DNA from 3 places in the Metaplanococcus flavidus genome. Region 3 is predicted to be linked to each of the others. Evidence: predicted binding sites of a transcription regulator. Region 3 holds the regulator's gene; each other region holds the start of a gene.

Region 1 (3,284 bases), on a different contig from region 3:
CCGAATTCTTAAACGACTTTATTATCAGTATACAGTGAAAGCATTAGCCGACGCGTGCGAGCACATCTTTGCTCTTCACCGCCTGACGCTTCATGAAATAGACTGAAAAGAATACTCTTTTATAGAAAGCAATTTGAGATATGGAGCAAAACAGCGAAGACTTCCAGGGGAGCAACGTTCTTTCATGTCTCGAAGCTAGCGAAGCGATGAAGGGCGAGATCCTTCGGGTTATGATTCCGAGTTATTTAGACGCAGAAAACCGTGCTCCTGAATCGCTGCGCTCCTTCGTCGCAAAGACTTAGCCTCGCAAGCGTCGGCTAATGTATTCGAAGCTGTTTTGCGCAATATCGGTTTTCATTACACCTATCTCGACAAGCTAAAAATCTCTGTGCATTTTGCGCAGAGATTTTTTATGTTTGGCGTATTGCAATTCCGGAAATAGAGAGTACAATTATAAATAAGAACAAACGTTCCCTTTTTATTATGGAAACCACATATCAGTGGTCTGTATAACGGGGCTGATTCGTGAAGGTGGTGAGGATATGCCTTTGATTCCGCAGGAAGAGATTGGACACTTTGAAAACATGATTTATCTGCCCATGGTGCTTACTGTGCTGGAGCGCGACCGGATGCTGTTTGAAAACGGTTCATTCAAACTGAAACGCCCCTACCTGGAATTGGTGGAAGGGGCGATCAGCCTGGTGCAAAAGGAATTGAAAGAAACAAAGATGCATATGCGCAAGCGCCAGATGAAAGTATTGCGAGGCGCTGGAGATGACACCTTTACCGAGTATATATTTTATCACGGAGGTTATGAAGATCATCGGCGTTATTTGAATCTGCGTCTGCGCAACCGTGTAGAGGAACTGATCCGTCTGTATCTGTCGATGGCTGAGTTGAAAGTCTAATCTGAAGGATGTCTTGAGCGAATCGGCATCGGACGCTTAGTGACATAAGTCAATTGCTGCCTTTGCTGATTCTGCGCTTTTTTGAAATAGCGGCGCAAGGACCCTGCAAAAGAATGCTGGTTTCTTAACGCGATGGCTGAAACGTCCAGGCAGACAGATTGGCCGTTACTGAGGTAAACGATGCTGCCGCCGCATTCATCGCTTTCAATCAGATCGATAGCGTCGTAATTGAACCAGACTGAATCTTTATTTTTCGGTGAATGAGTTGGAAAGAAAATCAACGGATTTCCGTAATACTCCCCGATGATGATGGGTGGCTTGTGCTTCACTCCGATCGCTTTTTGCGCATAAAGTGTGGCGCTTTCAAGCGAACCGCGGTAGAAGGAGCACGACCCGGTAATCGTTTTATAGGCGGTTTGCTCCACAATAAACTCACTGCGGTCTTCGAGTACCCGGGTTACGAGACGTGAACCTTCCATGTGTGGAAGCAATGCGTATGTATTATTGCAAACTGTATAGGAAAAGGGATTATAATTCTTTCGGCCCATGATAAAACACCCCCAAAATTTACTTTACTCTCCTTATTATAATAATAATTGGAAAATATACAATCTTTTTAATTGCGAAAATAAAATAATTTAAACATCGTTTGAATTTTCTAAATAATTATTGTTCTTTTTAAAAATTTCATGTATACTAATGAAAAGCATTCGGGGTGAGGTAGAATGGAAAACTATTATTCTTATGCTGATTTCATGAAGGCGATGGCCCAAACCAAGAAAATTTCTGAAGCGGAAAAATTGCTGAACGAGATTTATCTCGATCTTTTTCTTAAGCATATACACCGCTCGCAACAGGAAGAGCAACTCATGAATCTTATCGATCAAGCCCTGGACTCGAACGACCGCAATGCATTCAGTCGATACAGCCAGCAATTGCAGGCTTTGAAATGTGAAGAATCCTGATAAAAAAAGAAACGCTCCTGTGAGCGTTTCTTTTTTTATGCTGCAAAATTATTTGCTAAAAAACATACGTTCGCTTTTTGTTAGGGGATTTTTAGGGCATATGATAAAATAAAGGTATTGAAAAACGGGAGGATTTATACAATGAAACAGGAATTTAATCTGCAGGCACCATATGAACCTGCCGGAGATCAGCCCCAGGCAATCACCGAACTGACGAAAGGAATTTACGATGGCAAGCGGTTTCAGACATTGCTGGGTGCAACGGGGACAGGGAAAACATATACGATGTCGAATGTGATTCAGGAAGTGAAGAGGCCGACTCTCGTCATGGCCCACAATAAAACATTGGCAGGGCAGCTGTACAGTGAGTTTAAAGAATTTTTCCCGGACAATGCCGTGGAATACTTTGTCAGCTATTATGATTATTATCAACCGGAAGCGTATGTGCCGCAATCCGATACTTATATAGAAAAAGATGCAAGCATCAATGATGAAATCGACAAACTTCGGCATTCTGCCACATCATCTCTTTTTGAACGTGATGATGTGATCGTCATCGCATCCGTATCCTGCATCTACGGTTTGGGTTCTCCGAAAGAATACCGTGAACTGGTTGTGTCATTGCGCAAAGGGATGGAAATAGAACGCAATCAGCTCCTGCGTAAATTGGTCGATGTCCAATATGAGCGAAATGACATCAATTTTATCCGCGGAACCTTCCGCGTGCGCGGAGATGTCGTGGAAATTTTCCCGGCTTCGCGGGATGAAAGATGTTTGCGGGTCGAATTTTTTGGTGATGAAATTGACCGTATCCGTGAAGTGGATGCATTGACCGGTGAAATCATCGGCGAACGCGAACATGCTGCTATTTTTCCGGCCTCCCACTTCGTTACACGCGAAGAGAAAATGGTCAAAGCCATTGAAAACATCGAAGCGGAACTTGAAGAGCGGCTGAAAGAAATGCGTGCAGAAGACAAATTACTGGAAGCGCAGCGTCTCGAGCAGCGCACACGCTACGACCTCGAAATGATGAGGGAGATGGGCTTTTGTTCTGGGATTGAGAACTACTCACGCCATCTGACCTTGCGTCCTGCCGGTGCGCAGCCTTATACATTAATTGATTACTTCCCGGACGACTTCCTGTTGGTGGTCGATGAAAGCCACGTGACGCTGCCGCAGGTGCGCGGCATGTTCAACGGTGACCAGGCGAGAAAGAAAGTATTGGTCGACCACGGATTCCGTCTGCCTTCGGCGATGGACAACCGTCCATTGACGTTCACGGAATTCGAAGAGCATATCGACCAGGCGGTTTTTGTTTCAGCAACGCCGGGACCTTATGAGCTGGAACATACACCGGAAATGGTGGAGCAAATCATTCGGCCGACAGGGTTATTGGACCCTACCATCGAGA
Region 2 (3,284 bases), on a different contig from region 3:
CCACTTGAAAGAGAAGAACGCTCTGGGGATGTCAGCGCATTGTCAGTAGACATCACGAATTTGCGCACCATCATCCAGAATGTTGTCCGCAAATCTGCTGAAGGTGTCGATCTTTCAGAAGCAAAAGTCATCGTGGCTGGCGGACGCGGCGTGAAGAGTGAATCAGGCTTTGAGCCGTTGCAGGAACTTGCTGACCTTCTTGGCGGCGCAGTTGGCGCATCACGCGGAGCATGCGACGCGGAGTATTGCGATTATTCCCTTCAGATCGGCCAGACTGGTAAAGTCGTAACACCTGATCTTTATATCGCAGCGGGTATTTCCGGCGCGATTCAGCATTTGGCTGGTATGTCCAACTCGAAAGTGATTGTTGCGATCAACAAAGATCCGGAAGCGAACATTTTCAAAGTTGCAGACTACGGTATTGTCGGAGACTTGTTTGAAGTTATCCCGATGTTGACTGAAGAGTTTAAGAAAGTAATGGCGTAAAAAAAATAAACGGCCCCGACACAAGCAGCGCTTGTATCAGGGGCCGTTTTTATTTTGGATTTATTTCTGATGTCCGCCGATCAGCCGGGTTCTGGCGATGGCGGTGCCTGCTTCGGTGCCGGAGACGGCGCGGTAGATGGCGGAATAGCCATATTTATTGCGGATCTGGTCCATCGCCGCGCCTAGCCGGCGTTTCTCCCATTTCTGTACTTCAAAGAGACTCAATTGCATCGACGATTCCTCTTCCAGGCTGCCGATTGAAATCGAGATTTGGCGGACGGGCTTGTTGTGGAAATGGTCGTTGAAAATCACCTGGCACACTTTGTAGATCTGCAAGGTTTCATTGGTCGCTTCCTCCAATGACCGGGAGCGCGAAAAGCCGCCGCCGAATGCTGTTTTACTGTATCCGACGCTGAGGTGGATGGTGCGGCCCGCTCTTCTGGCCTGCCGGATCCGCATCGCGATGTCTTCGCACATTTCCAGAATGATCGTCATGATTTCGTCCGTTTCTATGTAATCTCGGTAAAGAATCTGCCCTTTGCCGTAGCTGACCTGGCCGGCGACTATGGGAGAGCCGAGTTCCGACAGATCGATGCCGTTCGCATGCTGGTACAGCTGATGGCCGAGGATGCCGAAGCGCTCTTCCAGCGTTTTGACGTCGGTGCAGGCGAGATCGCCAACGGAAAAAATGCCCATGCTGTTGAACGTCTGTTCCGTGCGGGAACCGATTCCCCACATTTTGCTGAGCGGAGCTATGGGCCATAATTTTTTCGGCACATCGTCATAGGTCCATTTGGCGAAGCCGAGCTGTTTGGCATCCAGATCCAGCGCCAATTTTGCCAACAGCATATTGGGGCCGACGCCGACAGCGGAAGGCAGGCCGAACTGCCGGAGCAGCGCATCCTGGATATGAGTGATGAGCGTTTCTTTGTCACCCCATAACAAGCCGACATTCGTGAAATCGATAAAGCTTTCATCGACGCTGTAGACATGGACCGCATCTTTGGGGACAAATTCGGCGATGAGTTCGGTGATCGCCATGGAAACGCGCAGAAAAAATTCCATTTTCGGTTCCAGCAGCCGGATCCGCGGATCATCAGGAATTTCAAACAGCCGGGTGCCGGTCTTAACGCCAAAGTCTTTTTTCATCTGAGGTGAAGCCGCAAGGACGACGCTGCCTTTCCGCTCCTGATTGCCGACAACGGCGATATGGGCTGTCAACGGGTCGAGCCCTTCCCGGATGGCTGCGCAACTGGCGTAAAAGCCGCGCATATCAAGGCAGACAATGGTCCGTTCAGGCAATTCCTTCATCCTCATATCATCGCCTCCTACAGTAAGAACATTTGTTCTTATTCTATACCTCCAAATCAGGGCGAACAATCCTCTTTTCCGAAATAAACCAATTGCCATCAAATATTGGCGTGAATGATCGATTTTCATTATGTGTATATTTATATATGAATTGAACTAATAATTTTGAGCAATCGATATTCCACAAAACAGCTTGCTTGCCTGGGGGCTCGCGCTGAACTAACTCGGGCTCACCGCCCGAGTGGATTTCAGCACTTCGCTTGGTCCCCTGGGCGTCTTCGCTGTTTTGCTCCATATCTAAGCCATTCTCTTAGCACCGGCGCGGCTCAGGAGCAGGCGAATGCCGACCGGAGCAATAAGACGAGTGATCTTCTCGGCTTATTGCGGGAGGCAAGGTGTGCCAAACGAAGATGGCACCTCCTTTGCGACGAGCTTGCGCAGGAGCATAATCTTGGCACTGTCCATAGCGCCAAAGCGTTATATCTAAACTCATACTTTATTTCAAATAATATAGAGGTGGGAGCAGGTATAAATTGAGAGAGGTGAAAGCATATGAAATTGTTCCGTTTACCTGCCATTGGAGAGGGTAGAGTAGGAATAGGCAAAAAAATAGCTAGTGAAAAATACGCATGCTATAATCGGTTTAGAGTTTGGTAAAACTAAGGAGGAATTATTCATGGCAATCGTACACGGAACAGATCAAAACTTTTCACAGGAAGTATCAGAAGGATTAGTACTAGTTGATTTTTGGGCAACTTGGTGTGGTCCATGTAAGATGATAGCTCCTGTATTGGAAGAGTTGGATGCTGAAATGAGCGATAAAGTAAAAATCGTAAAAGTGGACGTTGATGAAAACCAGGAAACTGCTGGACAATACGGCATCATGTCAATTCCGACGCTTCTTCTATTGAAAGATGGAGAAACAGTAGATAAAGTTGTAGGATTCAGACCAAAAGAAGCATTGGCTGATTTGGTTAACCAACACGCATAATTCTTAACCGGGTCCTGGGTGGCCCGGTTTTTTAATAGGGTGAGAATATGGCAAATGAAATGATTCAACATAAATTGGCTGTCCTTCCAGACCAGCCTGGCTGTTATCTGATGAAGGACCGGCAGGAAACAATTATCTACGTGGGCAAGGCGAAAGTGCTGAAAAATCGCGTGCGCTCTTATTTTACGGGCAGCCACGATGCGAAAACCCAGCGCCTCGTCAATGAAATCGAGGATTTTGAATACATTGTCACGTCTTCCGACAAGGAAGCGCTGATTCTGGAATTGAATCTCATCAAGAAATACGACCCGAAATACAATATCATGCTGAAGGATGATAAATCCTATCCTTATTTAAAAATTACGGGGGAACGGCATCCAAAGCTGATCATTACGCGGCAGGTGAAAAAGGATAAAGGGAAATATTTCGGCCCTTATCCGAATGCCTATTCGGCGAGCGAAACAAAGAAACTGCTCGACCGGCTGTATCCGCTGCG
Region 3 (3,284 bases):
ACAGCACGCCGCATGCCCCGCTTTATCTTGGCATTATGTATTTTACGCTGATATTCTTCTACAATGGCCAATATCTCCAGAACCATATCGTCCATATCGTTCAGCGCAATCTGGCCTTTGTCGGACAGAGTGTAGACATCGACGCCGTATTTCTTCATGACATGAAGCAGCGCAATTCTCGCATGTCCCCGCCCGAGACGGGTTTCATCCTGAACGAATACTGCATCCATTTTATCGGTCTTGATGCTGTTAAGCATTTCAAGCAGTCCGTCCCTATCCATTTCATAGCCGCTGTGCTGATCACGAAATACCTGCTCAACCAGGTATCCCTGATCGAAGGCAAACTTCATCAGTTCTTCTTCCTGGCGGTCAAGAGAAGTTTCCTGGGTCTCTTTTTCTGTGCTAACGCGGCAATAAAGAAAAGCTTTTTTCTTCATTCTGCATCACTCGCAAGTTTTAAGCTGTCGTCTGGAGCAAAGTCCAGCTGTTCGTCCGGAATCAGCAGAGTTTGGCCAGCTGTGATGACAGGTGCAGTCAAATTATTTTCTCTCATAATTTCATCAATCCATTCATGGTGCGGAATATTCCCGCTGTATTCATCGGCCAGTGTCCACAGGGTATCACCTTGCTCTATCTTCATCTGGACTGTATGGGCCTGATTATTATTATGGGATAGAACATAGTAAAATGAAAGGATGAGTATGAGAAAAAAGAATCCAAATACGTATGAGTTTTTCTGAATAAATGTCAAAAATATCGCCTCCTGGGAATGTTCGTTCGGAATGTATGTTCTTATAATAATGCGAACAGGTGTTTTTGTCAACACAAAATTCGAACCTATGTTTGCATTTCAATACCCAAGTTGATATAATTAAATTAGAAAATAAGAAGTTTACTAAAAGAGGTGAAACTGTTGAAGAAAGTATCGAAACGCCAGGAAGATATTCTGACTTTCATTAAAAATGAAGTGCGTGAAAAGGGTTACCCGCCCTCCGTACGTGAAATCGGTGAAGCAGTTGGTCTGGCTTCAAGCTCTACTGTCCACGGCCATCTTGCACGACTGGAAAGCAAAGGCCTGATCCGCCGGGACCCAACCAAACCAAGAGCAATTGAGGTCATTACCACTGATGAGGCGCTGATTGACAAAAGCCCGGTACTGCATGTGCCATTAATCGGTAAAGTAACAGCAGGTCAGCCAATTACAGCCATCGAAAATGTTGAGGAATATTTCCCTTTGCCGCAAACTTACGGCACTGAAGATGATCATATCTTTATGCTTGAGATCATGGGGGAAAGTATGATAGAAGCTGGCATACTGAACGGCGATTATGTAATCGTCAAACAGCAGCAGACAGCGAATAATGGGGACATAGTCGTAGCTATGACCGAGGAAGACGAAGCTACTGTGAAACGTTTTTTCCGGGAGGAGAACTTTTTCCGCCTCCAGCCTGAAAACTCTTCAATGGACCCAATCATCGTGGACGCTGTTTCCATTCTCGGCAAGGTCGTAGGGGTTTATCGCCAAATACATTAAAGTCAGTAAAAAAGAGCCAAGGGAAAATTCCCTTGGCTCTTTTTTGAATTTAATTCACAGCGATTGGAACTTTTAAAAATGCCGCAGTCAGCAGCTCATTTCTCGAATCCATTGACTTGGAAAATATTACAGTTCAGAAACGACTATATATTTTACCAGGTTTACTGTAATCCGATAATTGTTCTTGTCTGCCTCGTCCTGGAATTCATACGTACCATTTGTTGGTATACTGCTCAAGGCCGTTTCCTTGCTGCTCGCTTTGACGTAATGCGTCAACGTATTGCCTTGATCAAAATGAAAATCAATTTGATAAGTTTTCAAAAAATTTCCTCCTTATGCGTTGATTCTTCCCTACTGATACAGTTTAGCATAGAATGGTGGACCGTCCGAGCCGGGAAGAAATACTCAACCCTTGTTTCTTGCACACAAAAACTCCGTTGCCGCCCTGTATTTCAGGCGAGTCCGGAGTTCCTGTGTTGTTCAAATTACAATGATAAGTCAGTCTTGCGCTGCATTTTCACCCACCATTCAATATGTGAGCGATCAAATACAATCATATTTCCATATGGCTTGCTGTGTGGAATTTTTTTTGCCGATAAAAATTCATTGATTTGCTGTTCTGACAATGGATATCCCACTGATTCCAGATAAATCAGCAGATTTTCAATCCCTTGAATTTTTGCCATTTAATCACCTCCAACAAAATCCTCCTTGCGAACAAAGAAAATTCAGTACGAGTTATTAAATTGGCACGGCACTTATAATATACCACTATATCAAAGCTTATAACCCTATCTGCAAAGTTTTTTATGCGCACTTCAATGAAATATAGTTTAAAATTACAGCAGCCCGCAGGCTGCTGTAATTTTTTCTATTAATACATCTTCAAGTATTGTTCGCGTTCCCATGGGTGTACAGAAGTTCTGAACATATCCCATTCGATTTCTTTAGCTTCAACAAAGTTCTTGAGGATATGCTCACCCAATGATTTTGTCATCACATCGTCATCCTGAAGTTCCTGTAAAGCAGCATACAATGTGCCTGGCAGATCTTCAATGCCGACAGCCTGGCGCTCTTTTTTATTCATTGCGTAGATATTGCGGTCAACCGGCTTCGGTGGAGTCAGTTTGCGTTTGATGCCGTCAAGTCCAGCCCCAAGCAATACTGCCATCGCCAAATACGGATTTGCTGCAGGATCGACAGATCTGACTTCAACACGAGTCGAAAGGCCGCGTGAAGCTGGGATACGGATAAGCGGGCTGCGGTTGCGTCCAGACCATGCTACGTAACATGGCGCTTCGTAACCAGGTACCAAACGCTTGTAGGAATTGACAGTCGGATTTGTTACGGCTGTAAAGCCTTGTGCATGCTCTAATATGCCAGCCATGAACTGGAATGCCGTTTGGCTTAGTTTCATATCTCCGTCTTCATCAAGGAAAGCATTTTCCTTGCCGTTGAAAAGCGACACGTTCATATGCATGCCCGATCCATTGACACCGAACAAAGGCTTCGGCATGAATGTAGCATGAAGACCATGTTTTCTGGCAATTGTTTTTACAACTAATTTAAATGTTTGGATGTCGTCACAAGCTTTAATGGCATCTGCATATTTAAAATCGATTTCATGCTGTCCAGGTGCCACTTCGTGGTGGGAGGCTTCGATTTCAAAGCCCATCTCCTCCAGTTCCAGGACGATGTCGCGTCGGCAGTTTTCCCCAAGGTCCATCGGTGCAAGGTCAAAATAGCCACC

Evidence for each region. Region 3 encodes LexA, which represses DNA repair genes until DNA is damaged. Its sites were predicted from a motif close to CGAACATATGTTCG; they were not measured.
Region 1: uvrB (excinuclease ABC subunit UvrB) is a predicted target of LexA. The motif match lies at 1,933-1,946, and genes of this name have one in related genera.
Region 2: ACFQ1X_RS03320 (Y-family DNA polymerase) is a predicted target of LexA. The motif match lies at 1,823-1,836, and genes of this name have one in related genera.

The regions. Positions count from the first base shown of each region.
Region 1 covers NZ_JBHTKI010000018.1:3,164-6,447, forward strand. Annotated here, with positions in the region: gene ACFQ1X_RS11670 (hypothetical protein) at 543-908, shown strand; gene ACFQ1X_RS11675 (competence protein ComK) at 905-1,456, opposite strand; gene ACFQ1X_RS11680 (IDEAL domain-containing protein) at 1,634-1,873, shown strand; gene uvrB (excinuclease ABC subunit UvrB) at 2,015-3,284, shown strand, end outside.
Region 2 covers NZ_JBHTKI010000006.1:145,775-149,058, forward strand. Annotated here, with positions in the region: gene ACFQ1X_RS03315 (electron transfer flavoprotein subunit alpha/FixB family protein) at 1-486, shown strand, start outside; gene ACFQ1X_RS03320 (Y-family DNA polymerase) at 547-1,803, opposite strand; gene trxA (thioredoxin) at 2,474-2,788, shown strand; gene uvrC (excinuclease ABC subunit UvrC) at 2,836-3,284, shown strand, end outside.
Region 3 covers NZ_JBHTKI010000008.1:139,435-142,718, forward strand. Annotated here, with positions in the region: gene ACFQ1X_RS05700 (YneB family resolvase-like protein) at 1-437, opposite strand, end outside; gene yneA (cell division suppressor protein YneA) at 434-751, opposite strand; gene lexA (transcriptional repressor LexA) at 914-1,534, shown strand; gene ACFQ1X_RS05715 (hypothetical protein) at 1,661-1,855, opposite strand; gene ACFQ1X_RS05720 (hypothetical protein) at 2,020-2,220, opposite strand; gene glnA (type I glutamate--ammonia ligase) at 2,409-3,284, opposite strand, start outside.